DNA from 4 places in the Bifidobacterium hominis genome. Region 3 is predicted to be linked to each of the others. Evidence: riboswitches for the same ligand, from Rfam matches in the RefSeq annotation. Region 3 holds a riboswitch; each other region holds the start of a gene.
What was found. Region 3 has a riboswitch for thiamine pyrophosphate ahead of tenA (thiaminase II). Riboswitches for the same ligand answer to the same signal wherever they lie in the genome.
Positions count from the first base shown of each region.

Region 1: linked by a shared signal. The riboswitch ahead of thiM (hydroxyethylthiazole kinase) and the one ahead of tenA (thiaminase II) in region 3 are both predicted to bind thiamine pyrophosphate.
Region 2: linked by a shared signal. The riboswitch ahead of thiC (phosphomethylpyrimidine synthase ThiC) and the one ahead of tenA (thiaminase II) in region 3 are both predicted to bind thiamine pyrophosphate.
Region 4: linked by a shared signal. The riboswitch ahead of WMO36_RS02805 (solute carrier family 23 protein) and the one ahead of tenA (thiaminase II) in region 3 are both predicted to bind thiamine pyrophosphate.

Region 1 covers NZ_JBBMFR010000006.1:106,750-114,848, forward strand. Annotated here, with positions in the region: gene WMO36_RS05785 (LacI family DNA-binding transcriptional regulator) at 1-24, opposite strand, end outside; gene WMO36_RS05790 (thiamine-binding protein) at 125-490, opposite strand; gene thiD (bifunctional hydroxymethylpyrimidine kinase/phosphomethylpyrimidine kinase) at 558-1,400, opposite strand; partial or broken gene WMO36_RS05800 (thiamine phosphate synthase) at 1,475-2,221, opposite strand; gene thiM (hydroxyethylthiazole kinase) at 2,351-3,220, opposite strand; TPP riboswitch at 3,211-3,319, opposite strand; gene WMO36_RS05810 (type IV pilus twitching motility protein PilT) at 3,410-6,358, opposite strand; gene WMO36_RS05815 (GspE/PulE family protein) at 6,405-8,099, opposite strand, start outside.
Region 2 covers NZ_JBBMFR010000002.1:280,375-288,473, forward strand. Annotated here, with positions in the region: gene WMO36_RS02690 (SdpI family protein) at 164-940, opposite strand; gene WMO36_RS02695 (autorepressor SdpR family transcription factor) at 952-1,242, opposite strand; gene WMO36_RS02700 (sugar O-acetyltransferase) at 1,386-2,024, opposite strand; gene WMO36_RS02705 (GNAT family N-acetyltransferase) at 2,249-2,812, opposite strand; TPP riboswitch at 2,988-3,089, shown strand; gene thiC (phosphomethylpyrimidine synthase ThiC) at 3,293-5,935, shown strand; gene WMO36_RS02715 (LysR family transcriptional regulator) at 6,153-7,076, shown strand; gene pyrE (orotate phosphoribosyltransferase) at 7,208-7,903, opposite strand; gene WMO36_RS02725 (dihydroorotate dehydrogenase) at 7,932-8,099, opposite strand, start outside.
Region 3 covers NZ_JBBMFR010000002.1:66,998-75,096, forward strand. Annotated here, with positions in the region: gene WMO36_RS01705 (ECF transporter S component) at 1-110, shown strand, start outside; gene WMO36_RS01710 (energy-coupling factor transporter ATPase) at 188-2,572, shown strand; gene WMO36_RS01715 (hypothetical protein) at 2,566-2,733, shown strand; gene WMO36_RS01720 (YhbY family RNA-binding protein) at 2,765-3,070, shown strand; gene tenA (thiaminase II) at 3,196-3,963, opposite strand; TPP riboswitch at 3,956-4,066, opposite strand; gene WMO36_RS01730 (glycosyltransferase family 2 protein) at 4,183-5,196, shown strand; gene ppgK (polyphosphate--glucose phosphotransferase) at 5,440-6,207, shown strand; gene WMO36_RS01740 (pyridoxal phosphate-dependent aminotransferase) at 6,363-7,526, shown strand; gene WMO36_RS01745 (ATP-binding cassette domain-containing protein) at 7,604-8,099, opposite strand, start outside.
Region 4 covers NZ_JBBMFR010000002.1:306,048-314,146, forward strand. Annotated here, with positions in the region: gene WMO36_RS02795 (glutamate synthase subunit beta) at 1-1,106, opposite strand, end outside; gene gltB (glutamate synthase large subunit) at 1,108-5,679, opposite strand; TPP riboswitch at 5,906-6,007, shown strand; gene WMO36_RS02805 (solute carrier family 23 protein) at 6,073-7,422, shown strand; gene WMO36_RS02810 (LuxE/PaaK family acyltransferase) at 7,482-8,099, shown strand, end outside.

The DNA.
Region 1 (8,099 bases), on a different contig from region 3:
GGCAATTTCCTTCATCGTAGTCATATTCGCTACACTATACCCAAATCAATAAGAAAAGCGCGCCATTCCTTATAAATAGCGCGCTTTTCGATTTTTCTGACGATCTAACAGTTTATTGCCTGATTTATTCCGACAGGATTTCGTCCACAAGTGCCTGCTTGGCGTGGATCTGACCTTCGAAACCCGGGCGAATGTCGAGACGGATCACCACGTCGGTGCGATAGCCCTGGCCAGCCAGCTTCATGGTGGCGTCGCGAATCACCTTGAGCACGTCGTCGATGTCGCCTTCGATGTTGGTGAACATGGCGTTGGTTTCACTCGGCAATCCGGATTGACGGATCACGTCGACCGCCTGCGCCACGTACGTGGACTTTTCAGGGCTTGCGCCGGCGGGGGAGATGGCGACTGCGGCAAGCGTGTTGATATACGGTTTGCCGGTTTCCGGGTTGATCGGCACTTCCTGCTTTTCCGCATTGCGATCAAGGGTCATGTTCGTTCCTTTCGTTGCGTTCCTATCGGCCTGATACGACTTGGATTGGCTGGTGCGGATTTGGCTGTCAGCGCCATTTCCAAGCGTGATCCATCGGTCCGGATCCGTGACCGAGGTCAAGCTGCGCCTCCAAGGCGCCCGTCAGATACAGTTTTGCACTATCGACGGCTTCCGGCAATGTCTCGCCAAGCGCCAGATGCGATGCGATCGCCGAAGACAGCGTGCATCCGGTGCCATGCGTGTTCGGATTATTGATACGACGCGCGCGGAACCAAGTGACTTTGCCGCTCGGTTCAACGAGCACATCGCTGGCATCCTGCGTGCCATGACCGCCTTTGACGAGCACCGCGCAGCCGAAATGGCCGGCGAGCATATGGCCTGCCGTCACCATGTCGTTCTCACTGGAGATGCTTTCGCCATTCTCGTAGTCGATCGCGTCGGCACCCTGTTCGACGGCCAGCTCGCACAGCGCCTGGGTCTCCGGCATATTCGGCGTGATGACGGTGGCCAGCGGGAACAGCTTGGAAGTCAGTGCCGCAATCGCGTCGCCTTCGATAAGCTTCGCACCGGATGTTGCCACCATCACCGGATCAAGCACAATATTCGTGGCATCATGCGCAATCAGACGGTCGGCGATCACGTTGATGAGCTCCACGCTCGACACCATGCCGATCTTCACCGCGACCGGCGGAATATCTTCAAATACTGCGTCGATTTGCGCGGCGAGCATTTCCGGAGGAGTGTTCGTGACCATGGTCACGCCTGTGGTGTTCTGCGCGGTCAGCGCCGCGATGGCGGTCATACCGAACACGCCATTGGCAAGCATGGTTTTCAAATCCGCCTGAATGCCGGCACCACCGGAGGAATCCGATCCCGCGATGCTCAATACCGGTGCCAAAGTGCTGGTCATGAATGACTCCTTACTTGCTTTTGCTTGCTTATGATGCGAAGTTCTGAAATATTCGTGATCCGTGATTGCTATTTGCGCAGTACGTGCCCATGCTTTGCATCACCGCGCACTGCCTTCCATCGCGAAACCATATTGCGGGTCGCCTCTTCCGGATCGCTTGCGCCGGCAATGGCCGACACCACAAACCAGCCGGCCGCCTTCGAATGTGCGAGCATCTCCATATCGTCGGCGGTCACTCCACCGCCGACCACAACCGGAAAATCACTCGCATCGCAGATCGCATTGATCTGCGCCTCGTCGAGCGTATGCCCGGAACCATCGTTGCCACCAACGGAAGCTTCCGGCTTGGTGGTGGACACGTGCAACGGGCCGGCCCCGATGTAGTCGATGCAGCCGGCAGGCAGCCCGTTGATCAGCTTCACCAGGCTTTCCGTTTCGGCAGACAAGCCCACAATGGCATCTTCCCCAAGCAACGCGCGGGCTTCCTGCGGTTCCAAGTCGGTTTGCCCAATATGCACGCCGTCAACTTTGATGCCCTTGTGACGTGCCTGCCAAACTACATCCACGCGATCGTCGATCACAAACGCCACGGAATCGGATTTGCCGTTGTTCTCGATAACCTGCGCGATATCGCGTGCCATGCTGGTGATGTCTTTCGCGTCGGTGTTCTTGGCTCGCAGCTGGATGAACGTTGCACCCCCGCGCAACGCATCCTCAATCACACCGGTAATAGTACGGCTCTTGCAATCCTGCGGGCCGACCACAAAGTAGGCGCTCATATCGAATGTATCGCGCATCGATGCATATGAATAATTGTTCATATAATCAACCCTTCTCGGTAAGTGATTCAGAAAACCTACAATGTGAACCGGCAATCGTCCATATTTTCCACATACGCAATTGCCGAACCCTGCATGATATGCCGAATACCATGCAGGGTTCGGCAAGGCCTAGTCGATGATGATTTCGGAAGCGGCGACTTCCTCGGCGGTGACGTTCCAAAGCGCGTCAAGCAGCGCCACTTGGAAAGATCCGGGACCGGACGATTTCGCTTCGGCGATTTCGGAAGCCCTGTTATACAGCAATGATGCCGAAATCGCGGCGACAAGCGGTTCGGCCACGGCCAGATACGTTGCGGTAACGCCGCCGAGCGAACAGCCGGCGCCGGTGATCTTCGTCATCATCGCGCTGCCGCCGGGCAAACGGAACACGCGCTCGCCGTCAGTCACCAGATCGACTGCTCCGGAAACGGCCACCGCGCCGGCTCCAACAGGGGAGTATTTCGCAAGATGACGAGCCACTCGTTTGGCCGCGTCAACGGCGGAATCAACTTCGTCGACGGCTTCCACGCCTGCCGGGCGAGTGCCGGGAACGGTGGAATCATGCTGTGCCAGACCCCACATCGCATCGAGCGCGATGATTTCGCTCGCATTGCCGCGCACAATGGTCGGCGGGTATGTGCGGAACGATTCGAGAATGGCGGTACGGGTTTTGCCGATGCCCGCGGCGACCGGATCAAGTACCCACGTCTTGCCGTTCTTGTGCAGTTTGTAGGCGATTTCCGGTAGCGCGTCCTTGAAGAACGGCAGGAGTGTGCCCACATTGATGTAGTTCGATCCGGCGATTTCCGCGGTGTCGATCACGTCGTCAGGCAGGAAGCTCATGGCTGCGGTGCCGCCGGCGGCCAGCTGCGCGTTGGCCACAAGATTCATCGTTACGAAATTGGTGAACGACTGTGCCAAAGGTGTGGTTTCGCGTACGTCGTTTACTGCCTGCGCAATCTGTTCACGCAATGCAGCTGCATATGAGTCATCGCCCATTGTCTGCTCCCTACGTTGGTCCTAACCAACAGGTTCAAAGGGTCAGGCATTTGCCTATCTCAGCTTCCGCTTTCGCCGGAAGCCCCCCTGCATGTACATAACATATCTAACCTATACAAAGGTGCTGACAGTGGCACGTTTTGCATAAACGAACAATCGACACGTTCCAGTTGGATGCCGGTCCACTTGTTATCTGCGCGTTGCGCCGTCGGGCCAGTCGATTCCAGGATCGGGCGAATGCAATACGTTCTCGTAAATGTCGTTGCGCACGTAAATTTCGCAGGCGCCTTCCGACCATGTGCTTTTCCAAGGTGTCTTGGTTTCGGCGATTTTGATTTTCGTGTAATGGTTTCTGTCGTAACCAAGGTCGGAGAAGAAAAATGGCTGATACAGAGTGTCGTAGAATTCGGGTTCGCCCCACGATTTCCATGTTTCGATGTCTTTCTTTCCCGCATAGGGGTCAACGCACCATTCCCACGACGAATAGCTTCGTCCCTTGTATGCATTGGCAAGAAGCGTATGGTCGAAGTAAGGGGCTGAATCGATAAGGGTGCTGCCGTACCAAGAAGTGTAGTCGATGCAGTCGGTGCCGCCGCAATATCCGCCTTTGTCGATGATTTTGTTGATTTCTGGATTGGAAGCGGTGTCGTTCTTGCTGACGCGTGTCCAGCCTGCCATCCAACGGTATTGCTCCAAATGGTTGGTTTTGATAAAAGACGCTACCGCCCGGGAAGACGAATAGTCGTACCGAATATCGCAAATACTGGCGCTTGCCGTCCAATACACGCTGACAAGCATGAAGATAAGACCGAGGATTTTGAAGAAACGGAGATACCGTTCCGTTTTCTTCGGTCCAAGAAGAGTCATAACACGGTTGTTGAGATTACGGATCCACTGAGGCCAATCGTTGGAATTGTTTTTTTCGATATCGCAATCGATGGCGAGAATGGCGATGAAGAATCCCAAGATGATTCCCGCATGATGCATGGAAAGATGCGCGGTGAACGCAACGCTTATACCCAAGTATGTGGTGAGCAGCAATGATGCGGTTTTCCGGCGTAGGCAAATCTGAATAAGAAAACACCACATCAGGCATGACATTACGCACGGCATAAACAGCTCGCTTGGCGTGAGAGCGATGAACTGCATATTGCCATCCGACAGGGTTGAAGTGAACAACGTCTCGGAAGGCATTACCAGCCAGGTGTTGAAGGCGCCGCAGAGTTTTTCGAATTCCTCGAGGACCTGCACCTTGGCAAGAGCGTCTTCGAAGGTGATGACGCCCTTGTTGACGAGTCTCGCCAGATCTTGGTCAAGCGTATGCATGCCTTCCTTTTCGCTGGATTGCAGCACGGTACGAATCTGATGCGCCTTGCCTCCGCGAATCAACGCGGCCACGGCCGGAGTGTTGATCATCACTTCGGTGGCAGGAGCGCGGCCATGCCCGCTGGCACGTGGAATCAGGGTTTGCACGACCACCGCGCGCAGAGTGGAGGCCACCTGCACGCGAATCTGCTGCTGCTGATTTTCCGGGTACACGTCGATCAGACGGTCCACGGTCGAACCGGCGTCCTGCGTGTGCAGGGTGGCGAACACCAAGTGGCCGGTTTCCACGGCGGTCAACGCGGTGGAAATGGTTTCGAGGTCTCGAAGCTCGCCCACTTCGATAATGTCGGGATCTTCACGAAGCGCGCGTTTAAGCGCTTCCGCGAAACTTTTGGTGTCGGTGCCCACTTCACGCTGGCTCATCACGCAACGCTTGTGTTGATGCACGAATTCGATCGGGTCTTCAATGGTGATGATATGGTCGGCGCGTTCGGCATTCGCTCTGTCGACAATCGCGGCGAGCGTGGTGGATTTGCCGGAGCCGGTCGGACCGCATACGAGCACGAGTCCACGCGGCAGTAACGCCAGATCGGCGATATGCGGGTCGAGACCAAGCTCCTGCGCGGTTTTGATTTCCGTGGGAATGGTTCGTAATGCCGCGCACACGCCCAAACGGTCGCGGTATACGTTGGCGCGGAATCGCAGCAGATCGCCGATGGAGAATGAAATATCAAGTTCCAAATCGTCTTTGAACCGTTCCATCTCCAGCTCGTTGGTCATCACTTTGATGGCTTCATACGTGCGGTCCTTGTTCCACACGCTCAGCCCTTTGGCGGGGCGCAGCTTGCCATCCACGCGCAGCATTGGCGGATCGTTGACCACCAGATGAAGATCGGACGCGTTCAATTCCACCAGCTGGCATATGGCAGCCACGAATTCCGGATCCGCATCGGGATGTTCGGCATGCAATGTTTCTTTGACCTGTTGCGCTTTGATTCTGCGTTGTCCGGGAACAGCGTCCTCGTCGGAATCATTGGTTTCGGGCACTATGAAATCCACGATTAGCCTGTTGCTCATATTGGGTTGCGGTCTGGCAGCGGGCGCAGACTGCGCAATATGGTTGATGGCGGAAGGCTGCATGGTCTGCGTGTGCTCCTCGTACGCCGCATAGTCGTCCGGCTGTTGCGCGAACGGCGTGCCGCCTGGAATGAATGATGGCGGATCGCCGTCGATTTGCTGGATCGGTCCATGATACTCGAATGCAGGGGTGACTTCCGTCACGTCATCGTCGAATTGCAGATTCTGCTGATCCACGGCTTCGTTTTCCGGGGTTTCCGGAAAAGCGGTGTCGTAGGAGAGTTCCTGTTGTTCTGCAATGAGCGGTGTTTCCGCAGGCCGTGTCGGAGCGGGCTGCGGTTCCGCTACAGATTGTGATGCAACGGCTTGCGGGGCAGCTGACTGTTGCATAGACTGCCGCTGTGCGCTCTGTTGAGGCTCGGCCGCCTGCTGTTGCTCGACCGCGGCCTTAGGCATGGGGTCGGGAACGGTACCGGAACCATGCCGCAACGCGGGCATGGCGTCAAGCGACGCGAAAATATTGCGCAAACTGTCATCGTCAGCCTGAATCGCATTGTCGGGCGACCAATGGCGTCCCCTACGCGGATCCTCGTTGAATGAAGGAGCGGTACTGGGAATGGTCACACCTTTCAAACCAGACAAATCGGTGTTCGCATCCCAAGTCGGCTGCGCATCGGGATCCGTCGCGGTGTTCATTTCGGTTTTCAGCTCGGGTTGCTGTTCAATATCGGTCATCATTGTCCTTTACATATGTTGAAAACGCGGTCACACGATTACACAACTACACGGTCACGCGAAGCACTTCATCCACGGAAGTAATGCCTTGCAGAACCTTCTGCCAGCCATCCTCACGAAGCGACGTCATGCCTTTCGACTTGGCCGCCTGCTCGATTTCCAGCGACGTGGCGCCACGCGCGATCAAATCCTCCATCTGCGTGTCCACGCCCATTACCTGCTGAATGGCCACACGCCCGTGATATCCGGTGTTGGAACATTCACGGCAACCCATCGCACGGTACACGGTCGGCAACGGAGAGCCGGGCGTATATGGCACACCCATCATCTTCAACTCCACGGGAGTGGCCGTATCGGCCTTCCGGCATTTCTTGCACAGGCGCCTCGCCAGACGCTGCGCCATCACCGCAGCCAGCGACGAGCTCACCAAAAACGGTTCCACGCCCATTTCCGTCAAACGCGTCACCGCACTCGGAGCATCATTGGTGTGCAACGTGGACAGCACCAAATGGCCCGTCAGCGAAGCCTCGATCGCAATGGTCGCCGTCTCCTCGTCTCGAATCTCACCGATCAGCACCACATCAGGATCGGCACGAAGAATCGAACGCAACGCGGCGGCAAAGGTCATACCCGCCTTATTGTTCACCTGCACCTGATTGATGCCCTCCATGCGGAATTCCACAGGGTCTTCAACCGTGATGATGTTGATTTCCGGGCGGGCCACATCGCCCAACGTCGCATACAACGTGGTCGACTTACCCGAACCGGTCGGACCAGTCACCAACACCATGCCGTACGGGCGGTTGTACGCTTTGGAAAACACATCGAAATTGCGTTCGCTGAAATTCAGATCCTCCACTTTGAGATTGCCCGAAGGCGTGCTCAAAATACGCATGACGATTTTCTCGCCCCACACCGTAGGCAATGCCGCCACGCGAAGATCAACCTTCTGACCGTTGTGACGTACGGTAATACGGCCATCCTGCGGCTTGCGGCGCTCGCCGATATCCATTTCGGCCATGACCTTAATGCGGCTGATCACACCTTGGGTCATGGCGCGTGGCGCTTTTTGGAAGATATGCAGCACGCCGTCGATGCGGTAGCGTACGAGCAGACCGTCTTCCTGCGGTTCGATATGGATATCGGAGCAGTGGTCGTCGATGGCCTGGTTGATGAGCAGACTTACGAAGCGTGCCACGGGGGAGGCGTCTTCGCTGTCGTCTTGTTCAAGGTCGACTTCTTTTTTCGCGGTCGCGGCGATCTCGTGCGATAGTTCGGTCAACTCCGCATTGGCGCGCAGGAACCGGTTGATGCAGTCGCGTACCTGCGATGGCATGGCGACCATGGCGATGACGGGCATGCCGGTTGTTGCGGAAACATCGTCTACCGCGGCGAAGTTTTTCGGATTCGCCATGGCTACGGCGATGCGCCCGTTGACGATGGAAAGCGGCAGAAGCTGGTTGCGTCGGCACAGATCGTCGGGAACCATGCTGATGACTTCTTTGTCGATCTGGTATTCGTTGAGGTCCACGAACGGCAGGCTCATGCCTTGCGCCAACGCCATGGCATATTGGCGTTCGGTCTGTTCGTCCATGCCCTCGGTGGACGTTGGCATGGCGGGAAAATCTCCGGTGACGTCGCTTGTCGTTGCCGCATGGCGTGGTGTGCTCGGCGCGAACACCTGATGGATCTCGCCGGTTGTCGGCGCGATCGGATCCATACTTTGCGGGAAAGCGTTCGG
Region 2 (8,099 bases), 210 kb from region 3:
CGATGACCGAAGGTGCGGTTTCATTATGTGTGACGGTTGCAGGAAGCATTACGGCGGCGAGTCCGACGCGTACATCGCGCACTGGAACATCAGACGGCGTCGGGAAAAGCTCGGGGACGCACCCCGGAGGAGTTCCGAAGAGCGTCTCAGTATTGCTTTGGCGTTACTGCGAATTCCGGCTACGGCGGAACAGCAGATAGCTGTACGCAGAAGGAACGAGCGCTGCGCCAACCGCTATCGTCGCAATAATTGCGGCCATGAGCACGTCGCTCACAGGCACGACAGAGCTGACGACGCCCGCTACGACCAATAACACTCCCAACACCATGAAAGAGATGCCACCTACACGCTGCGTGCGTTTCCAATTGGTTTCATCAGCCAAAGCCCAAGGCGTTCTGACGCCGAAGGTGTAATTCTGGCGCATGCGCGGAAGGTAATTTCCCACGCCGACGAACAACGCTCCCAGCACCACGCAAACGATAAGCCCAACAGGACCACTGGTAGCTGGGATCACGCCGAATGCGGTGGCTTCGGTGAACCATGTGATGCCGCACATGATGAGCGTGAACGCGATGACGAATCCACGATACAGTCCGCTGGCCTTCATGTAGCTTTCTCCCTTGGGATCCATCTTCGGGATGATGAGGAAAAGTCCCAAGCACAGTAACGGCAATATATCAAGAATCAACGTTATGGCTCTCGGACCGTAGCCATTGACCGAACCGTCGGCACCCCAATGAATCGGCACGTTTTCGGGAAGTCGACTGCAGCAAGCAAGATGTGCGGCAACATTGACCAAGCACAGCACAACAAGTGCAATGCACACGTTGCGGCTGATTGGAGCGACCTTCTCCCTCGAATCATTCTTATTCACGCTTTCAGCATTGTTGATGTTGTTATCGAAAGCTTTTTTGGAATCATCCAGATTGTTCCCGCACATAAGATTCTCCTTTATTGACCGTCCGTTTGCTTATTGTTTTCATTGCCGTCCATGAACCCCATGAACCATCCGATCAGATCCTGCATCACCGTGGTGTTGAGACTGTAGATGATGTTTTGCCCGTGCCGTTCGTCGGTTACCAGTTCCGCGGTTTTCAGCGTGGTCAGATGGTGGCTGATCGATGGTTTGCTCATGTTGAATTGTTCCGCGAGCTCACCGGCCGTCATGTCACGTTCGCGCAGCAATTCCAAAATGCGCCGTCGCGTGGGATCGGAGAGCGCTTTGAACCCCTCTCCTGCCATGCATTCCTCCTTTACGATACTGAATATTTAGATATTTTCTTATTTAGACAATTATCTAAATATATGCTCCGGACATACATATTCACGCCCGCGCGTTTACCACGGTTGACGAATCATAAGTTCATGAAGGAGGACGATGATGTCTATGCAACCGAGTGCCGCTGATCGTAGGGCGGGTTAATCATGCGGTCACGCCAATAGTAGACGTCATCATGTTCGCCGATTTCGCGATACACCTTGCATGGCTGGCCGAATGCGACTACGTTGGCGGGAATGTCTTTGGTAACCAGCGAGCATGCACCAATCACCGAATTATCGCCAATAGTGACGCCAGGAAGTACGGTAACGTTGGCGCCCAACCACACATTGCGGCCGATGGTGACCGGCAGAGAATACTGTGTGATCTTCTCGCGCAGGTCAGGACGAATCGGATGGCCGGTGGTAACGATAGTGCAGTTCGGGCCGATCATGGTATGTTCGCCGATATGCACTTCACCATCATCAACCAACGTGAGGTTGAAATTGGCGTAAGCATATGCACCAAAATACGTGTTGCATCCCCAATTGGCATGCAACGGCGGTTCGATATAGGCGTCCTCGCCGAATTCGCCAAGCAGTTGGCGTGCAATTTCGATACGTTGCGTCATTTGACTGGGGCGGGTCGCGTTAAAGTCGTACAGTAGTTCCATCTGTTCCTGCTGCGCTTTGATCATCTCTTCGTCATCGCAGGCATAGATCAATCCGGAATTCATAGTGTCAAGCACTCGTTGCGGCACAGTCATGGCAGCCTCCTTGCAGTCATTCACACTCGTTGCGATTATATACGAACTCAACGCAACTCATGCCGTGATTCCGCATGCCTTTCGCAATCCTCTGCACAATCATCGTCTGCGGCTAGCGAAATATTTCGCATGTTCGGCGGTGTGACCGTAAGTGCCATTGAACTCCCAATCACCACATCAAAACATCGCCAGTTAACCTGTTGCAGCCTTGGCTTCCGACACGATCAGCGGGCAGCCAAAATTTGCCAACGTGATTTGGTAAGGATATTCACATGCTCGACGCGCACCTCATGCATAAGAGGCACCGGCACCTCATCGCACGTGTGATGATAGACAAAACCAACCTTTTCCTGCACCCGCTTCGACTTCAGATTGCCATCATAATAACCGCACCAAATCGCACTCATACCAAGATCAACAAAACCATGACGGATAATCTCCCTAGCTGCCTCCGGCATATAACCCCTCCCCCAGAAAGGCTTGCCCAACCAGTAACCCAACTCACACTCATCATCACGATCCGTCATACCCGTATGACCATTAAGCTTTAACTCAATCGAGCCAATGGGGTTATTGCTGCCGCGCTCGCAAATCGCGCAGCATTCCTTGCCATTGAGCACATGACGAATCGTATTGAGACTTTCTTCTTTCGATCGGTGTGCGGGCCAGCCCGCGATAGGTCCGATATCCGGATCTTTCGCATAGACGTACAAGCTTTCCGCATCTGTTTCAGTCCAAGCCCTCAATGTCAGCCGTTCCGTCTCCAACATGTAGTCAACCTCTTTCATACGCAATGCATTGAACTGAGGTATAGCTTAGCCTGCAAGGAGAGTTTTGCCGTGAGATGCGCGGTGGGGCGTGATACGGATGAAGACGATGCATGCGAAAGTGACGACGGGTCTGACTCACCTATGGGCTTCGGCGAAAGGCTACGTCCAGTGCAGGGCGTAGGTTCGTAGCCAACACCTAAAGCAGGGGGCTCCTCAACGGGGCTGAGATAGGCGAATGCCTGACCCTTTGAACCTGTTGGTTAACACCATCGTAGGGAGCGAAGAATGAGCGTCATCGTGCACACGCATTTCCAGCGTCAATCGGCATCCGTAAAAGTCAACGCAACAGACGCGTCGGCAAAACAACCTGCATCGCGAAATCATCAAGCGTAATTTCGCTTTCTATCCCGTGTATCCAAGAATACGAGGCATGTCAGCGTATCCATTTACTGACGGAATCAAATTTTCCCCAACCCAAAACAGCATAATCAAGGGGGAATCATGAACAATTATCCGTATGCGTCGATGCGAGACAGCTTCGACCTGAGCGCCTATTTTGTGGTAGGCCCACAGGATTGCAAAGGTCGACCGATCACCGACGTCATCGATGACGCATTGCGCGGGGGCGCAAGCTTTATCCAACTGCGCGCCAAAGACGCCGACGCGAAGGACCTTACCGACATGGCGCGTGATATCGCGCAAATCATCGAAGACAACAACAAGTCAGATTCCGTGGCATTCGTGATCGACGACCGCGTGGATGTGGTCTGGCAGGCCCGCAGCAAAGGCATCAAGGTTGACGGCGTGCACATCGGACAGACCGATATGGAACCGCGTGAAGCCCGCACGCTGCTCGGCGAAGACGCCATCGTGGGATTGTCGGCGGAGACAGAAAGCCTGGTCAGACTCATCAACGAATTGCCCAATGGCTGCATCGACTATATCGGTGCGGCGCCGCTGCATGTTTCCGTCACCAAGCCGGAAGCGTCCGTAGGTGGCAATGACGGTTCCGGTCGCACGCTTGACAAAGAGCAGATCAACACCATTTGTTCAGCCAGTGGTTTTCCGGTAGTGGTAGGCGGTGGCGTGACCGCAGATGATATGGAAATGCTGGCGCGTTCAAAGGCGGCAGGCTGGTTCGTGGTGTCCGCGATTGCAGGAGCCGATGATCCGGAAGCCACAACCCGCGATATGGTAACGCGTTGGAAAGCCGTACGTGGCGACACGAAGCACGGATACGCACCGCGCATGAAAGCCCAGAACACAGCGGAAATCAGCCCTAGCAACGCAGCCGACGGCGCATCCGGTGAAAAGAAGTTCACCAATGCGAAGGAAGCCAAGGCCGCATCCAAGCTCGCCAAGCAGCAGCGCGTCGACATTGCCGCACGCGAGTCCAAACAGCGCGACAAAGCGCATATCCGCAAAACCACGCCGGTACATTTCGAAAACGAATTCGGCTCCTACGATCTGGAAGTGCCATACACCGAAATCAAACTGTCTGACACTCCTGGCGTCGGACCGAACGCGCCATTCAAGGACTACAACACCGAAGGACCGAAATGCGATCCGAAAGAGGGACTCGCTCCCCTGCGTTTGGATTGGATTCTTGACCGCGGTGACGTCGAAGAATACGAGGGACGTCGACGCAATCTGGAAGATGACGGCAAACGCGCCATCAAGCGTGGCAAGGCTTCCAAGGAATGGCGCGGCCGCCAGCATAAGCCGATGAAGGCCAAGGATCATCCGGTGACGCAAATGTGGTACGCGCGCCACAACATCATCACGCCGGAAATGCGCTATGTAGCGGAACGCGAGCATTGCAGCGTGGAACTGGTGCGCAGCGAACTGGCCGCAGGACGTGCCGTCATGCCTTGCAATATCAACCATCCTGAGGCTGAGCCCATGATCATCGGCTCGAAGTTCCTTACCAAGCTCAACGCCAATATGGGCAATTCGGCGGTCACTTCGTCTATTGACGAGGAGGTGGAGAAGCTCACGTGGGCCACCAAGTGGGGTGCTGACACCGTAATGGATCTGTCTACCGGCAACGACATTCACACTACGCGTGAATGGATTCTACGCAACTCCCCCGTGCCGATCGGCACCGTGCCAATGTATCAGGCACTCGAAAAGGTGGAGGATGACGCTTCCAAGCTCAGCTGGGAACTGTTCCGCGACACGGTGATCGAGCAGTGCGAGCAGGGTGTGGACTATATGACGATTCATGCCGGTGTGCTGCTGCGTTTCGTGCCATTGACGGCGAACCGCATGACGGGCATCGTTTCGCGTGGCGGTTCGATTATGGCTGAATGGTGTTTGCAGCATCATCAGGAAAGCTTCCTGTATACGCATTTCGACGAATTGTGTGAAATCTTCGCCAAATACGATGTGGCGTTCTCACTGGGTGATGGACTTCGTCCGGGATCGCTTGCCGATGCGAACGATGCGGCACAGTTCGCCGAACTGATGACTTTGGGCGAGCTTACCCAGCGCGCATGGGAACACGACGTGCAGGTGATGATCGAAGGACCTGGCCATATTCCGTTCGACACCGTGCGCATGAACATCGAAATGGAGAAGGCGATCTGCAAGGATGCGCCGTTCTATACGCTTGGACCGCTCACCACTGACACCGCTCCCGGCTACGACCACATCACGTCGGCGATCGGCGGTGTGGAAATCGCCCGCTATGGCACTGCAATGCTGTGTTATGTGACGCCGAAGGAACATCTTGGATTGCCGAACAAGGACGATGTGAAGCAAGGTGTGATCGCATACAAGATCGCCTGCCATGCGGCTGATATCGCCAAGCATCATCCGCATGCCATCGACCGTGACAATGCCATAAGCAAGGCACGCTTCGAATTCCGTTGGCTTGACCAGTTCAACCTGAGCTACGATCCGGACACCGCCATCGCGTTCCATGATGATACTTTGCCGGCCGAGCCTGCGAAAATGGCGCATTTCTGTTCGATGTGCGGTCCGAAGTTCTGCTCCATGGCCATCAGTCAGAATATTCGCAAAAAGTTCGGCAATGCCGAATCACAAGAGAAGCTTGTGGCCGACGCACAAACCATTGCCGCCGGCATGCAGGAAATGAGCGAGCGTTTCCGCGAACAGGGAGGCCATCTGTATCAGTAGGCTGATCAGCAAGCCGAATCGGTAAGGCTGAACGGTAATCGGTTGCAATAAGCGGGATTGTCAGCTTTTTAAGAAGGCCGGCAATCCCGCTTATTCGATTATTGACATTGACATGCTGCCGGCACTGTTGTTGATTCGCTGCGGTCGGCAGTCCACTATCCAGACAAGAGGGTATAAGCACTCCCCCACGGTCAGCACATGGCTCTAACCTGAGTTTATGACTCTTCTTCAGCTGAAATATATTGTGAAAATCGTGGAATGCGGTTCCATGAACGAAGCCTCGCACGAATTATACGTGTCACAGCCCGCGTTGAGCTCGTCTGTGAAGGAACTCGAAAACGAGCTTGGCATCGAAATCTTCACCCGCTCGTCGCAAGGCATCGCCTTGACCGTGGACGGAGCGGAATTCCTCACCTACGCGCGCCAGGTGCTCGATCAGGCGTCACTGCTCGAAGAACGTTACAAGAACGCGAAGCCACGCAAGCAGCTGTGCTCCGTGTCCACACAGCATTACATGTTCGCCGTCGAAGCGTTCGTGGAAATGATCAACTCCATCAAATCCGACGAATACGAGTTCACCATTCGTGAGACGCGCACCAAAGACATCATCAACCAAGTGGCGAACATGCTTTCCGAAATCGGCATCATCTACCTGTCCGATTTCAATAAAGACGTGATCGGCAAGATGTTGCGCGAAAAGCATTTGGAATTCCATCCACTGTTCCGTGCTCCATTGCATGTGTTCATTTCGCGCAACAATCCGCTGGCTGGCAAGAAAAAAGTCACGATGGACGACTTGAAGCCGTTCCCGTTCATCCAGTACGAGCAGGGCGAGGAAGGCAGCTTCTTCTTCGCCGAAGAGGCGGTCTGGCCGGAATACTCCCCCAAGCAGATCAACGTGACCGACCGTGCGACGATTCTGAACTTCATCATCGGTCTGAACGGCTACACCGTGTGCACCGGCATTGACAACGGCGATCTCAACAATGAGAAAATCGTGACCGTGCCGCTTGACACCGATGAGACCATGTTGGTCGGCTGGATCACGAACGAGCGCGCGAAGCTGTCGAAGGCCGCGGAAAACTATTTGGAGAAGCTCAAGTCGGTGGTGACCGACCATGGATACAATCTTATCGACTGAATGCACTGATCGACCGGATGCACTCTGATATGAGATATGAAAAGTGCCTCACACCGATGCTTTCGATTGGTGCGAGGCACTTTTTTATGTGCTCGACTATAGGATTCGCCTATACGATTCACCTATAGAATTCAGGCGCCATACTGCTCCAGATAGGCGTCGGCAGCAGCCTTGATCTCGTCGGTCACGTACGCGGTACCGTCAGCGGTTTCGATATGCTGTCCGGCCTCGAAGATCTCACGCACGTTGGCGATGGCGAACACCGGGAAGCCGAACTCTGCTTCGACGGCCTTCACCGCGGACGTGTCGGAATTCTTGGTCTTTTCCATACGATCCACGGAAAGCACCAAGCCGACAACCTCAACATTCGCTTCGGCCTTGAGCTTGGGAATGACCTCGCGTACTGCGGTGCCTGCGGTCATCACATCGTCGACGAGCAGCACCTTCATGCCGTCGGTCAGCTGGGTGCCGACCATCATGCCGCCGTCGCCATGATCCTTCTTCTCCTTGCGGTCGAAGGTGTAGCCGACTTCCATACCGTGGTCGGAAGTCAGAGCGATCGCGGTGGAGACGCCCAGCGGAATGCCCTTGTAGGCAGGACCGAAAATGGTGTCGATGTCGTTCGGCAGATTGCCTGCTTCGATTTCCGCAGCGATCTTCTCCGCGTAGAAGGCGCCGAGCGTGGCGATCTTACGTCCGTCGTTGAATGCGCCGGCATTGATGAAATACGGTGACTTGCGGCCGGACTTAAGCGTGAACTCGCCGAATTTCAGCGCCTGTGCGTCCAGCAGGAACTTGGTAAAACGGTGGTCGAGGGATTCAGTCATGTCATGCTCCTTTGATGAATGATCGAGGTCAGCGCCAAGTTTCGCCCTTGGCAAGCTTGTCTGCGAGTTCGGGACGTGCGTCGAGCAGATCGTCAAGTTCACGGGCCACACGCAATGGTGCGGTCGGTTCGAACAGCGCGGCCGCGCCGACTTCCACGGCGTTCGCTCCGGCATACAGGTATTCGAGCGCCTTCTC
Region 3 (8,099 bases):
TGGCATTGATCGTGCCGGCGCTTTTGCCGTTCAACGCGTTGAAATTCACCATCCATGGCGTGATCACCTTCCTGATCTACAAGCCGATCTCCAACCTGTTGAACCGCTGAGCCTCGTTCACCATATCGATTCCGCATATTGATGAATAGGAAGGAACCTTTCGACGTATGGAAGGTTCCTTCCGTTTATGAAAGACGATTCCATGAATCCTGATAGCGACACGAACATCGTTGCGGTCGAATTGCGTGATATTCGTTTCACGTATGACGCCGGCGCGACCTGGGCGCTCGACGGTGTGAACCTGACCATCCGCCAAGGAGAACGTGTATGCTTGGCAGGCCCAAACGGATCAGGAAAATCCACACTTTCACGCATCATTGCAGGGCTTGCCGCACCCGATGCCGGACATGTCACGTTGTTGGGAAACAACGTATTCGATGAAAGCGGTGCGCACGCTGACGCTTACCGCAGCGCCCGGCATGGTATCGGGGCGGTTTTCCAACATCCGGAAGATCAGATCGTCACCACCATTACCGAGGATGATGTTGCCTTCGGTCCGGAAAACCTTGCCATTGCGCATGATGATATCGATATGCGGATCGCCATGTCACTTGACGCAGTTGACATGAGCGGACAGCGAGAAGCCGATCCCACGCGAATGAGCGGAGGTCAGCAACAGCGCGTCGCCATCGCCGGCATGCTTGCCATGAATCCTGAAATCCTCGTGCTCGACGAGCCTACCGCCATGCTCGATCCGCAAGGCCGCGCCGACATCATGCATATTCTTGACGAATTGCAGCAGCACGGCACAACCATCATTCTCGTCACCCACCATCGTGACGAATTCGCCAATGCTGACCGCATCATTCGCCTAGATAACGGGAGTATCGTGCAAAGCGCTCACGGTGATACTGCAAGTATTCCGGAAATGGACGAATCAGACACGGCGCAAGAAGACAACCCAATTGCCAAATCCAATATCGCAAATGGTGCATCGAAGCCAACATCAGCTGTACCAATCATTGAAATCCATAATCTGATATACCAATATCCAAACAGTAGCAAGCCTGTGCTCGATAAGCTTTCCATAACCATCAATGCGGGCGAAACCGTGGCCATCACAGGGCATAACGGTGCAGGCAAAACCACCCTCGCGCGTCTTCTCTGCGCGCTTGACCAGCCGCAATCCGGCAACATCGCCATCAATACCATTCCCGTCGCACGCCAACGCACCAACGGCAATATGCAGTCGCTCAAACGTGCGGACCGTGAGAAACTGCACGCCACCATCGGCTACGTCATGCAACATCCTGAACGTCAGCTTTTCGCCGAAACCGTAGCCGAGGATATCGCCTACGGACCACGCAACCAACATCTTGACGAAACGCAGGTATCCGAACGCGTCAATCAAGCCATGACGCTGCTGCATATCGAGCATCTTGCCGATCGTTCGCCATTCGACCTTTCCGGCGGACAACAACGACTTGCCGCCATAGCGGGCGTCATCGCATGCCAACCGCAGATCCTTATTATGGACGAGCCGACCGCAGGACTTGACGAGGCGGCTACAACCCGCGTGCACGATCTCATCCAAACCCTCCACGCACAAGGCGTCACCGTACTCATCATTTCCCATTCACAAACGGAAATCGACGTGCTCGCCGATCGGGTGATTGCGCTTGATCGTAGACAAAACGGTAATGTCGCTACTCGAAATATCGAAGCCAATGGCACTTCCGAAACGGCAGGTTCGAAGAATCCGCACGCGATTGACTCCGGACGCGCAAAGGGAGACGTCCGTGAAAACCGCAGTTTTATGGAACGGCTTGACCCGCGCGTGAAGATGGTGAGTGCGTTGGCGATCATGTTCTCCGCGTTCGCCATCAGATCCTTCTGGCAGTTGCTTGTGGCCGCACTGCTGACCGGCATGATCGTTGCGATATCGGGCATCGGCGTGAAACAACTGTTCAAATCGGTTCACGTGTTCCTCGCATTGTTCGTGTTCTGCGGACTGCTCAATATGTTCTTCGTGCGATCCGGCAACGTTCTTACGAACATCGGGCCGATTCCAATCACCGACGACGGTGTGCGTATCGCCATACTGTACGCCTGCAGATTCGTCGTGGTCATTATCGTCGGAGCGGTATTCCTTGCCACCACCACGCCCACGGCCATCACCGACGCATTCGAAGCGTTGCTCAAACCTTTCGCAAAATTAGGCATGCATGCGCAGGAGATCGCGTTGGTGATGAGCCTCGCATTGCGGTTCCTGCCCACGTTAGGAAGCGAAGCGAAAGCCATTGTGGATGCGCAATCAGTCCGAGGCGGCAGCATTGAAACGGGAACATTCGTGCAGCGGATCAAAGCGATGACCGCCATTATCATTCCGGTATTCGCAGGAGCGATACGCCATGCCGATAATCTCAGCCTTGCACTCGACGCACGATGTTACGAGGAAGGCATCATGCGCACGCACTGGCGAATCATGCGGATCGCCAAACGTGACATCGCCGTAGTCGGTGTGGGTGTGTCATACATTGCCGCATTGACCCTGATCGCTGGACTATGCTGAGCATTCCGGACGGGCATGGCGCTCCACTGATCGTATTGGAAAGCGAAACCGCCGAAGAAGCACGTCTGAACACGCGCAGGAACATCGAAAACGGTGTGAACGCCATCAAAGGCGCGGGAGGAGTGATATGCAAGGTTTTACTGCCCTCACGCTACTCTTAAGCAAGCATCATAGATAGGAATGGAACAAGTTATGGCATTAACCAAGAAGCAGGTCAAGCAGTTGCGCGGCCTGGCCACCAAGCTCAATCCGCTCATCCAGGTCGGCAAGAACGATTTGAGCGAAAACGCCATCAAGCAGGCGGACGAGACCATCGAAAAGCGTGAGCTCATCAAATGCTCTGTGCTCGATGGATCCGGACTGACGGCTAAGGAAGCAGGCGAGGGGTTGGCCGAAGAACTGAATGCGGAACTCGTACAGGTTATCGGCAACCGTTTCGTGCTCTATCGCCGCTCCCATCGCGATGATGTGGAGCATATTCGTCTCGTACGCGAATAAAGCGGGAAACTGACGCGACCAAACATAACAGGGCGGGTGCTTTCTGAAAACCAATCAGAAGGCACCCGCCCTATTGCAATGAAAATAAACAATCGGAAGTCAGGAAAACATGCGATGGAGCGGTGTCAGCGCTCCTGATTCCATTCGGGCTTCCACGTGTACTGCATGTCGTACGCGCTGGCCCAGAACATGTACTCGTTCTCCACGCCGGTCACGAAAATGTCAATCAGCTCGCGCTTGCGCTCTTCGCTCGCGTCGGCTACCAGTTTCTCGATATGTTCGAGCAGCCACACGGAATCCTGCCAGAACTCGTCGGTCTTATACATGTCGACCCAGCTTTTGTACGGATTGTCGTCAAGCGTGTCGGCAAACTCGGCGGCAAGACGGTAACCATAATCCGCATACACCCAGGCGCACGGCAGCACGGCCACAAGAATGTCGAGAATATCCTTGCCATAGGCGATGGAAAGGATATTCGACGTGTAGGCACGCGCGAAGGCCGACTGGCGCACATTGTTCATCTGCTCTTCGGTGATGCCATAGCTGGCCAAGTAGGAGCGGTGTACTTCGGTCTCGACCTGCAGGGCGCCGTTCTGCACTTTGAGCATGAACGCCATGATTTCAGGGTCGGTGGCCTTGGCTAATCCCAAAGCGTGCACTCTGGCGTAATCGTTCACATAACGAAAATCCTGCAGCAGATAGAAGGCGAAACGCTCGCGTTGCAGTGTGCCTTCGCCAAGCTCGCGGATGAACGGCTGCTGGTAGCCTTCCTCCCAAACCAGGTCAGCAGCCTTGCGCATGCGCTGCGCGAACGGAGGAAGATTGTTGCGTTGGATGCCTTTGGCGGCGTCGAACTCATAATCGAAATTGGTTGTTGATGTCACAGCAGTCATTAGACATGCCTCCCTACGCTGGTATTAACCATCAGGTTCAAAGGGTTCAGGCCTCACTTGGCCTATCTCAACCCGACAAACACGGGTTCCCCTGCATTACGCCGTACATTATGGCAAAGCCGTCCGAAATGTGCAAGAGCCTGTCCGCCGAATGGAATCGTGCCGCATGATGCGAACACAGGCGATGTTCGGTTGAGGGCGAGTGCAAGAATAGAACGTATGACTGAAAAGCAAGTTGCGAAGAACACCATCGAAAAGCTGGCTATCGTCGTGGTGACATACAAGCGTCAGCAGCTGCTCGCCACCCTGTTCGAATCCATCGAAAAACTCACTGTGGCACCATGGCGTATCGTCGTCGTTGACAACGAGCACAGCGATGCGACCCAAGGCATGGTCGACGATTTCCGTGAAGCGGTCACCGCGCAGTGGGGCAATACCATCGCCGACCAGTCGGGCAACGAAAGTCGCGTGGTGTATGCACCTCAATCCGACAACCTCGGCGGCGCAGGCGGATTCTCCGCAGGTGTGAAGAAGGCATATGAGCTGGGATCCGAATGGTTCTGGGTGATGGACGACGATGTGGCTGTGATGCCCGAAGCCATCGAACGACTCGCCAAGTGGACCGGCAGCCATGATGTGATCCAAGGCAGCCGATACGACTATGACGGCGGTCCGTTCTACTGGCAATACGATTTCATCATTCCCCTCGGCATCCCCAATCCGATCGCTCCGGCCGCATTCGGACGCCCCGGCTACCGCGTGATGGACACCCTGTGCTTCGAGGGGGGTCTGTTCCGCCGCAACATCGTCGAACAGATCGGCTTGCCGGATCCGCGTTTCTTCATCTACTGGGACGACACGATGTACGGCTACCGCGCCAGCAAAGTCACCAACCCGATCGTGGTGCCTGACGTGATCCTGCGCCGCACTCGTGAAATCGGCAATTGGGATATCGCCGGCGTGCGCCAGCTCAACTCCACCTCTGACATGAACCGTTACCACATCATGCGTAACCGAGGCTACATGGCGCGCTATTTCATGGCGTTCGGCGATTACCGTCCGCTGATGTTCGGTCTGGGTACGCTGCTGACCGCCGCCAAGGAAGTCATCCGTCTGGTGATGGTGGACCGAGAGCATGTGAAGACCGGCTTGGTGCAGATAGCCAAGGGTTGGTGGGATTCACGCAAGCTGTTGCATGATCCGGATTGGAAGCCGATGCCGCCGCTCAAGTGATGCGGTTGCGCCGTCTTCAGACGGTCATCTTCTTACGATTCGCCCCATGCCGATGCGTTGAGTTGACATGGGGCGAATCGTTTGCAGAAAAAAGTTGCAGAATGAATCATTTCATTGCGAAAAATTATGCAATCGTATTCACCATTTATGCTTTTTCGGCGCGTTTTGGGGCATGGGGCGAGTTACTATGGCGCTTACCGGTTCGATAACACCCACTATGTACCTTGATAGGAGAGGTCGAAGATGATTGAAACTGCACAGGCGTTTGGCGTTGACATTGGAGGCTCCGGCATTAAGGCAGCCCCGGTTAACCTCGAAAAGGGCGAGTTTGCCGAACCGCGTCTGAAGATTCTTACCCCGGAAGTTTCCACTCCGAAGGCCGTCGGTGAAATCGTTCGCCAGCAGCTCGAGCATTTCGAGGTTCCCGAATCCGCTCCGGTCGGCATCGCTTTCCCGGCGCCGATCCACGTGGGCGAGAAGCTCGGCTACATGGCCAACCTAGACCAGTCTTGGGTCGGCGTGGACGTCACCGAAGTGTTCTCCGAAGCCTGCGGACGTCCAGTCACCGTGGTGAACGACGCTGACGCGGCAGGCCTTGCCGAGCAGCAGTTCGGCGCGGCCAAGGGCCAGGATGGTCTGGTCGTGGCAACCACGCTGGGTACCGGTATCGGCACGGCGCTGATTTTCAACGGTGAACTCATCCCGAACACCGAGCTTGGTCACCTGGAACTGCTCAAGGGCAAGGGCGACGCCGAAAAGTACGCGGCATCCTCCATCCGTGAAAAGCTTGATATGGGCTACAAGAAGTGGGCCAAGCGACTGACCAAGTACTATTCCCTGATGGAGTTCTACTTGGATCCGCAGCTGTTCGTTGTCGGCGGCGGCGTGTCTCGTGTGTCTGAGAAGTTCCTGCCGTACATCGACATCAAGACCCCGATCGTTGCAGCCAAGTTGCACAATGAGGCTGGCATCATCGGTGCCGCGTACTACGCAAGCACCAAGCAGAAGTGATGCCGTGAACCATTAAGGTTCCCAACTTTTGTATAAGCGAGAGCCGTCCGATTCGTCGGGCGGCTCTCGCTTATTCCGTCAACATTTGTGAGGCGAAGGCATACCATCTTGCTTGACGTAACGACTTGCGCAATCCAAGGAGTATGGTGGAGACTATGCGTTTTTCCTCCAGAGTCGATATCAGCGAGCCCAATCCCATCGCCAAAGCGGAAGCGGAAGCCAAAACAAGCGGCATCACGCTCGGCAAACTCAACGACTCCAATCCAACCAAGCATGCGCTCGCGCCGGAACTTCTGCCAGACATATATGGCGCTGAGCCACGCGGCCAACGGTATGCGCGCGAAGCGCTGGCCGCATTCCTTCAAGGGCGAGGCAATGATGTTGACGTCGAAGACCTGTACATACTGAGCTCAACATCCGAAGCATACTCGTGGCTGATCAAACTCCTGTGCGACGCCGGCGATGCCGTGCTCGCGCCGAAACCCGGCTATCCGCTCATCGAATCGATCGCACGACTTGAATGTGCCGACATGATCGAATACCAGCAGCGATTCGACGGATCTTGGTACATCGATGTGGCCGAACTGCGCGAAGCACTTGAAAGTGAAGAAGGCGAACGTATCCGCGCACTGGTGCTCATCAATCCCAACAATCCGACCGGATCGTACGTCAAAGCGTCGGAACGTGAGGCCATTGTGCGGCTTTGTCATGACCATGAGGTGGCCATCATCGCCGATGAGGTGTTCTACGACTATGATCTTGAACCATTCGATGGCAACGCGCGTCTTGCGGGGGAGACCGGCACGCTCACATTCGCATTGGATGGGTTCTCGAAGACGTTGGCCGCGCCACATGCCAAAGTCGGTTGGATCCAAGTGTCCGGCCCGGCGGCTGAAGTGGATGAGGCCAAGCGCAGACTCGACGTGGTCGCCGACGACTATCTGCCAATGAGTGAGATCATCGCCAAACAGATCCCCGCCATGCTGGGCGCCGCAGCCGCGCAGACCGCGCGCGTGCGAGAGCGCGTGCAAACCAACCTCGCAGCCTTGCATACCATGCTGGATGATGACGAGCAGGGCATGGTCAGCGTGTTGCGTGCCGAAGGCGGATGGAATGTGCTTTTGCACGTGCCCAGCGTGCTTGACGAGAACGAACTGGTGTTGTCCATGATCGAAAAGCACGGAATTTCAGGACAGCCCGGCTATTTCTTCGATATGACGTCGAACGGCTATCTCGCGATCTCGTTATTGCCGGAACCCGACGAATTCAGGCATAACGTTCAGACGGTGCTTGACACCGTCAACACAATGATCGGCTGAAACATGTTGTGGTTCCATCGTCGACACCGATGAAGGAGCCGCAACATGTGGGGAACGGGAATAATCCGTGGGTATGGTCAGGCTTTGGAAGCCTCATATTTAGCGCGGATGAGGTCCGTGTAAAAAGCGACGGCCTCATGCGGGCCACCGTCGAACACAACCTGATGGTCGTCGACCACCAGTGTGCGGTCGATCGCATACTCCGCGCGTGTGATCAGTTCCGTGTCATGCGTGGCGAACACTACCTGTTTGTCGTAACTGAACAGAGCTTTCGCCACATGCGCGGACGCCACCTCGTCCAAACCCTTGGTCGGCTCGTCGGCAACGATCACCGCGGGGGAGAAGCTCAATGCGGAAGCGATCGCCAGCAGATGGCGCTTCTCGCTATCCAACGCGGAAGCAGTCTCGCGCGCGACCGCAGCCAAATCAAAATGCGCGAACAGATTGCCGATGATCGCCTGGCGTTCGCTTTCCGGCACCTTATGCTTCTTCAACGGTTCATCAATCGCCTCGCGAATGGAATCCGCTTTGTAATAACTGTTCGGAATTTCCTCGCGACGAACACGGCCGATC
Region 4 (8,099 bases), 240 kb from region 3:
TGTTCCTCTTCGATGCCGACGAAGTTCACGGAATCCGTGCTGTACACGTATTCAGCACGCTGAGTTTCAAAACCTTCCTCCATGGAGGAGGTCTTCTGGTACAGGCGTGCGAAAGTCGGCCACGGTTGGTTGGCCGGGCGTTCGCTTGGTTCCTGCGGCATGATCTGCAGCACGGTGACGTCTTTGGCGCCTTGGCGAATGGACGTGCCCAAGCAGTCGGATCCGGTATCGCCGCCGCCGATGATCACGACATGCTTGCCTTCGGCGGTGATGTCATTGACTGGCTTAACGCCGTAGACGCGGCGGGTTGCATCAGGCAGGAACTCCATGGCGAAGTGGATGCCCTTGAGTTCACGGCCCGGAATCTTCATATCGCGCGGCACGGTGGAACCGATGGCGACGACCACGGCATCGTAGCGGGAGCGCAAATCGTCCCAAGAGATGTCTTTGCCGATCTCCACGCCGGTGCGGAACACAGTGCCTTCGGCCTCCATCTGTTCCACACGGCGGTCAATGAGCCGCTTGTCGAGTTTGAAGTTCGGAATGCCGTAGCGCATCAGACCGCCGATGGCGTCATCACGCTCGTATACGACCACGGTGTGGCCGGCGCGGGTGAGCTGCTGGGCGCATGCCAGACCGGATGGGCCGGAGCCGACCACTGCGACGGTCTGGTCGGTCAGACGCTGCGGAGGCAACGGCTTGACATAGTCGAGATCCCATGCCTGATCGATGATCGTGCATTCGTCGTTCTTGATCATGGTCGGCGGCTGGTGGATGCCCAGCACGCAGGCGGCCTCGCACAGCGCGGGGCAGATGCGGCCGGTGACCTCAGGGAAGTTGTTCGTCTCGGACAGGCGGTTGTACGCATCCTCCCACTTCTCCTGGCGGACCAGATCGTTGAATTCTGGAATGATGTTGCCCAGTGGGCAGCCGTTCATGCAGAACGGCGTGCCGCAATCCATGCATCGGGCCGCCTGTTCGGTGGTCCAAGGTTGCAGGCCGGATTCGGCGTGGACGTCGAACCAATCCTTGATTCGCTCCTCGACGGGGCGTTCGGCCAGTTCGCGACGGGTACGGACCTTCAGGAATCCACGTGGATCTCCCATGTCAGCGCGCTCCTTCCATAACCTGCTCGTACACCTGTTCCCAGACGCCGGGCGTATTGAAATCGATATTGTTCTCTTCGGCGTTCTTCATCGCCTTCTGCATGGCGAGGAAGTGCCTCGGCACGATGTGCGTGAATCGCTTGGATACATTCTTCCAGTCGGCGAGCAGTCCGGCCGCGAATGCGGAGCCGGTCTCTTCCGCGTGCTGCTTGACCAGGCCGTGCACGATTTCGTCCGACTCACTGTCGAGCGGTTCGAACAGCAGTGCGCCGTTGGTGGCGGCTGCCGGGTTGACCTGCTTCATATCGAGATCGAGCACGTACACGTGGCCGCCGGAGAAGCCTGCACCGAGGTTGCGGCCTGTGGGACCGAGAATCACGACGGTGCCGCCGGTCATGTATTCGCATCCGTGGTCACCGACGCCTTCCACCACGAAGGTGGCGCCGCCGTTGCGTACGCCAAAGCGTTCGCCAGCGCGTCCCGCCACGAACATCTGGCCAGAGGTGGCGCCGAAACCGGTGACATTGCCTGCAATCACGTTCTCATGCGGATCAAAGGTGATGCCCGCTTCCGGACGCACGACCATACGGCCGCCGGACAAGCCCTTGCCTGCGTAGTCGTTGACTTCGCCGTATATGCGGATGGTTTCGCCGCGTGGGATGAACGCGCCGATGGACTGGCCGCCCGCACCGTGGAAGGTCATGTCGATGGTGTCGTCCGGCAGACCTTCCTCGCCGTAGCGCTTGGTGATCTCGTAGCCGACCATGGTGCCAAGCGTACGGTACACGTTGCGGATTGGCATCTCGATGCGCACCGGCTCCTTCTTCTCAAGGGCTGGCTGCGCAAGCTCGATGAGCTTGTTGTCGAGCGCCTTGTCGAGCTCGTGGTTCTGCTCGATGGTCTGATGCAGGATGGTTCCCGGAACCGGTCCCGGCTGCATCAGCACGTTGCTCAAATCGATGCCGTCGGACTTCCAACGCTTGATCGCTTCGTTCTGATCGAGGCATTCGACATGGCCGACAGCCTCCTCCAAGGTGCGGAAGCCAAGCTGTGCGAGCAGTTCGCGCACTTCCTCGGCAATGAACATGAAGAAGTTGATAACGTGCTCCGGCTTGCCCTTGAAGCGTGCGCGCAGTTCGGGATCCTGGGTGGCGATGCCCTGCGGGCAGGTGTTCTTCTGGCAGGCGCGCATCATGACGCAGCCTTCGACGATCAATGCGGCGGTGGCGAAGCCGAATTCCTCGGCGCCAAGCAGGGCTGCGATCACCACGTCGCGTCCGGTCTTGAGCTCGCCGTCGCACTGCACGGTGATGCGCGAACGCAGGCCGTTGAGCACGAGCGTCTGCTGGGTTTCGGACAGACCGATCTCCCATGGGGTGCCGGCGTGCTTGATGGCGTTGAGCGGAGCCGCGCCGGTGCCGCCGTCGTAGCCGGAAATCAGCACCACGTCGGCATGGCACTTGGCCACGCCGGCGGCGATGGTGCCGACGCCGAATTCGGAGACGAGCTTGACGTGCACGCGAGCCTTCGGATTCGCCATCTTCGCATCGTTGATCAGCTGCTTCAGATCCTCGATGGAATAGATGTCGTGGTGCGGCGGCGGGGAGATGAGCTCTACGCCCGGGGTCGCGTGACGCACCTTGGCGATCCACGGCGGGACCTTGGCTCCCGGAAGGTGGCCACCCTCACCCGGCTTGGCGCCTTGGGCGAGCTTGATCTGCAAATCAGTGGCGTGCACGAGGTAATCGCTGGTCACGCCAAAACGCGCCGATGCGATCTGCTTAATCTTGCTGTAGCGCAGCGGATCGTTGATACGATCCTCGGATTCGCCACCTTCGCCGGAGTTAGAACGTGCACCGATGGTGTTCATCGCGATGGCGAGGGTCTCATGCGCTTCCTGGGAGATGGATCCGTAGCTCATGGCGCCGGTGGAGAAACGCTTGACGATCTCGCTGGCCGGCTCAACCTCGCTGATGTCGATCGGCTTGCGGTCGGACTTGAACTTCATCAGTCCGCGCAGCGTCATCAGACGGTTGGAGGTGTCGTTGATGTGCGCCGAATACTTCTTGAACATGTCGTAATCGCCGCGCTGGGTGGACTGCTGCAGCAGGAAGATGGCCTCAGGATCATTGAGGTGATCCTCGCCGGTGCGGCGCCACTTGTACTCGCCGCCGGTGCGCAGGTTGCGGTGCGGACGGGCGGTCCACTGCGACGGGTAGGCCACACGGTGACGAATGGCAACCTCTTCGGCCAGTTCGTCGAGTCCGACGCCGCCGACGCGGGAGGTGGTGCCGGTGAAGTATTTGTCGATGACGTCCTTGTTCAGGCCGATGGCTTCGAACAACTGCGCGCCGCGGTAGCTCATGATGGTGGAGACGCCCATCTTGGCCATGATCTTGAGCACGCCGGTGGACAGCGCGTTGGTCAGGTTCTTCACTGCGGTTTCGGCATCGACGTTGAGATACCCATTGCGGGACAGGTCTTCGACGGATTCGAACGCCAGATACGGGTTGACTGCTGCCGCGCCGTAGGCGATTAGCAGAGCGACATGGTGGATTTCGCGCACATCGCCGGCCTCCACGACCATGGAGATCTGGGTACGCGTGTGTCTGCGCAGCAGGTGGTGCTGCACCGCGGAAGTGAGCAGCAGTGATGGAATCGGTCCCCACGTGTAGTTGGATTCACGGTCGGAGAGCACAAGGAAGTTGGACCCGTTTGCGATGGCCTCATCGACTTCCTGGAAGATTTCCTCAAGACGTTCCTTCAGTGCCTTGCCGCCGCCTGCGACCTGATAAAGACCCTTGACGACGAACGGCTTGTAGTAGCCGCCGAGGATCTTGGCGCGGTCGAGGCGCTTGAGCTGCGCCATTTCGTCGGAGTTGAGCACCGGCAACGGAATGAGGATCTTCTTGGCGTGCAGTTCGGAATCGGCCAGCAGGTTCGGCTCGGGACCGATGGCGGATTCGAGGCAGGTCACGATCTTTTCACGTTCCCAGTCGAGCGGCGGGTTGGTAACCTGCGCGAACTTCTGGGTGAAGTAGTCGAACAGCATGCGGCTGCGGGAAGAGAGCGCGGCCATAGGCGCGTCGTTGCCCATGGATCCGAGCGGTTCCTTACCGGTGTTGGCCATCGGGGCGAGCAGCAGCTTCAGGTCCTCTTCGGTGTAGCCGAAGGCACGCTGACGGCGCTGCACGGACTGGCCGGAGTGGTTGACGTGCTCGCGCTTGGGCAGCTGGCTCATCTCGACGGTGTTGCCTTCGACCCACTGGCGGTACGGATGCTGGGCAGCGAGGTTCTTCTTGATTTCTTCGTCGGGGATGATGCGGCCTTCATCGGTGTCGACGAGGAACATCTTGCCCGGCTCCAAGCGGCCCTTGGACACGATGTGCTCCTCGGCGTTCTCCGGAAGCACGCCGGTTTCGGAGGCGAGCACGATGTAACCGTCGTCGGTGAGCTGCCAGCGGCCGGGGCGGAAGCCATTGCGGTCGAGCAACGCGCCGACCTGAGTGCCGTCGGTGAAGATGATGTGCGCGGGGCCGTCCCACGGTTCGATCAGTGTGTTGTTGTATTCGTAGAACGCCCTAACGTCGGGATCGAGCTGGTCGTTCTTCTCCCATGCCGGCGGCAGCATCATGGAGATGGCATGCGGCATGGAACGTCCGGACAGGTGCAGCAGTTCGAGGCATTCGTCGAACGTGCCGGAGTCGGAGTAGCCCGGGGTCGCGATCGGCAGCAACGGCTTGAATTCGCCAAGCAGTTCGGAGCTCAGTCGACCTTCTCGCGCGGACAGCCAGTTACGGTTACCCTGGATGGTGTTGATCTCGCCGTTGTGAGCCAGCTGGCGGAACGGCTGTGCGAGCGGCCAGCTCGGGAACGTGTTGGTGGAGAAACGGGAGTGCACGATGGCGATCTTCGCCTTCATGCGCTCATCGGAAAGGTCCAGGAAGAAGGGTTTGATCTGCATGGTGGTGAGCATGCCCTTGTAGGTGATGGTGCGTGCGGAAAGGGACGCGAAGTAGATGCCCACCTCGTGTTCCACACGCTTGCGGATGCGGAACGTCTTGCGGTCCAGTTCGATGCCGGCGAGCTGCCCTTCGGGGTCGGCCACGACCAGCGTCTTGAACGCGGGCATGCTGGCGAGCGCCTGCAGTCCGAGTCCGTCCGGGTTGGTGGGTACGACGCGCCATGCGAGTACTTCGAGGCCTTCTTCGCGCACGATTTTGGCGATGGCCTGTTCTTGTTGGCCGGAGGTGGCGATGTCTCGGTCGAGGAACGCGATGCCGGCGGCGTAGTGGCCTTCTTCGGGTAGTTCGACGCCTGCGGTGGCGCGCATGAATTCGTCGGGCATGCTCATGAGGATGCCCGCGCCGTCGCCGGTGTTTTCTTCGGCGCCGACCGCGCCACGGTGGTTGAGGTTGACGAGCACTTCAATGGCGTCGTCGACGATTTTGCGTTCGGGGCGCTTGTTGAGGGTGGTGACCATACCCACGCCGCAGGCGTCATGCTCGGCGTCGGGATCGTACATACCTTGGGAATCATGGATCGTGAGATCTAACGGGGTGTGGAAAGTCACCGAAACCACCTTCAATGTTTTTGGGCAAGAAAAGTCTTGCGGTTCTTTAATGCGCGGTTTAGAATAGCGCGCCTTTGTGTCGTGGATATTTCCGTGTCCATATAACGAATACCCAGAAAAGTCAAGGTACATTTTCTTGAGGAAATGTGGAGAATTCACAACGCACTGGGCTCTCATGCCAACTCATCCAAGTATCGACGCATGCCGTTATGCTGGTTGCCTGTCCGAATAGCACAGGGGGAGCCGATATGTGGCTGAGACGGGCTTTGCCCGGACCCTCATACCTGATCAGGGTAATGCCTGCGTAGGAATGTCACGAACAGTGCGCACATGCGTTCCCCTGTGTCGGCGATCATAGACTGGTCGCCCCCGTAAGGAAGAGAGGGAATTGGCATGTCTGCCATGTCGCAACCGTCCGTTCAGAGCGGATCCGATTCGAAGAAGCTCACTCCAAAGAACGTTTTGCTGGGCTTGCAGCATGTGTTGGTGTCTAATGTGTGGCTTGATCCGGTATTTGTGGCCGGTGCCATTGGGTTGCCGTTGGCCTTGTCTTCGAATATGGTGAACGCCATTTTCATCGTGTCCGGTTTGGTCACGTTGATTCAGGCCACGAAGTTGGTGCGTCTGCCGATTGTACAAGGTCCGTCTGCCGCGTTTGACGCGTTGATGATTGCCGCTGGTACCGCCGGTTCGTTGGCTGCGGCTGGCACGTCGATTTTTGTTAGTTCGCTGATTTTTCTGGTGTTGTGTCTGACTCGTGTGATTGAGAAGATGCGTTTTCTATTTGCGCCGATGGTTTCCGGCGTGATTATTTTTCTGGTGGGCGTTTCGCTGTCGAGTTTCACATTGAGTGAGTTTCTTGGCGGCGCTCCCGGCGATGACGGGTTCGCTGATCCGAAGACGCTGGCCGTGTCTGTGGTGACTTGCGTGTTGGTGGTGGTGCTTTCCCAGTTCGGCAAAGGCATGGTCAGGGCGCTTTCCTATTTGATTGCGCTGGTTGTCGGCACTTCGCTCTCCATAGTGTTTGGCATGGCGGATTTTTCCGGGGTTGCGTCCAAGCCTTGGTTCGGTCTTCCTCAGATCATGCCATATGGCGGTTTTGATTTTGATGCTGCGGTTTTTGTACCGTTCTTCATCGCATATATGGTTGCGATTATGGAAGCGCTTGGCGTGTATCAGGCGGCCAGCGAGATTCAAGGCGTCAAGCTTGAGGATCGCCAGGTTCGTTATGGTTTGTCCGGCGAAGCGGCTGGTTCCGCTATTTCTTCGCTGATCGGTGGCTTCACCACTACCGCATATCCACAGAATGTCGCTTTACTGAAGGTTACGGATGAGGGCAAGTCCCACACACGCGTGCCGGTGATCATCGCCGGTGTGGTGTTTGTGGCACTTGGTTTCGTGCCGAAAGCCGGCGCGATGTTGTCGCTGATTCCCTCCCCTGTAATCGGCGGCATTTTCCTTCCGGCTGCGGCGAGCCTGATCAGTACGGGCTTCAATACACTGCGCAAGGCAGAGCCGGACGACCGATCCCAAGTAGTCATCGGCTTGTCACTGCTGTTGGGTATCGCGTTGCCGAACGCATTGAGCGGTCTTGAGGGCGGCGCTCACGTGTTCTTCTCCAATTCGATTCTGGTCGGCGCGTTCTGCGTGGTGATTCTCAAAGCGTTGCTGATCGATTTGCCGAATCTAATCAATCGTCGCAAAACAGCCGTGGGCAACAACGGGGATCAGGCACAAGCTTGATTCATGGCCAACCGTTACCGAAATTCAACATAGGAAAGGAACATTGCATCATGACATCGATGTCGCTAAACACTGAAGCGCAGCAGGTCAAGGCAGATGTGCTTGAGTTCATCGAAAAATACGGATGCGAAACCGCGCCGGATGAGGCGTTCGACGCACTCGCACGACAGATTTTCGCTTTTCAGTACGCTCATAACATGCAGTATCGCACGTATTGCATGTCTCGCAGGGTGACTCCGCAGACGTTGTCCAGCTGGATGGATATTCCACCGATGCCGGTGGATGGGTTCAAGATGCTGACGCTCACTTCGGTTCCCGAGACGGAGTGCGAGGCCGTGTTTATGACCAGCGGCACCACGCATCCTGGCCAGCGTGGACGCAACTATCATCCTGATCTTGAGGTGTGGGACGCTTCGATGATCGGCCCGTTCCGTCATTTCATCATGCCGGACCGCGAGCGTATACGCATCGCAGTGCTCTCCCCCGCTTGGGAGATGAATCATAATGGTTCGTTGGCCCGTTATCTGACGCGTGCGGTGGAGCGGTGCGGTAGCGAGGGCAGCGGCTTCTTCTTCCATGAGGATGGATTGGACTTCGCGGGCGTGGAGAGATTCCTCAATCAGGCGGTGGCCGATGGCGAGCCGGTGATGCTGATGGGTGCCTCGTCCGCATACCTG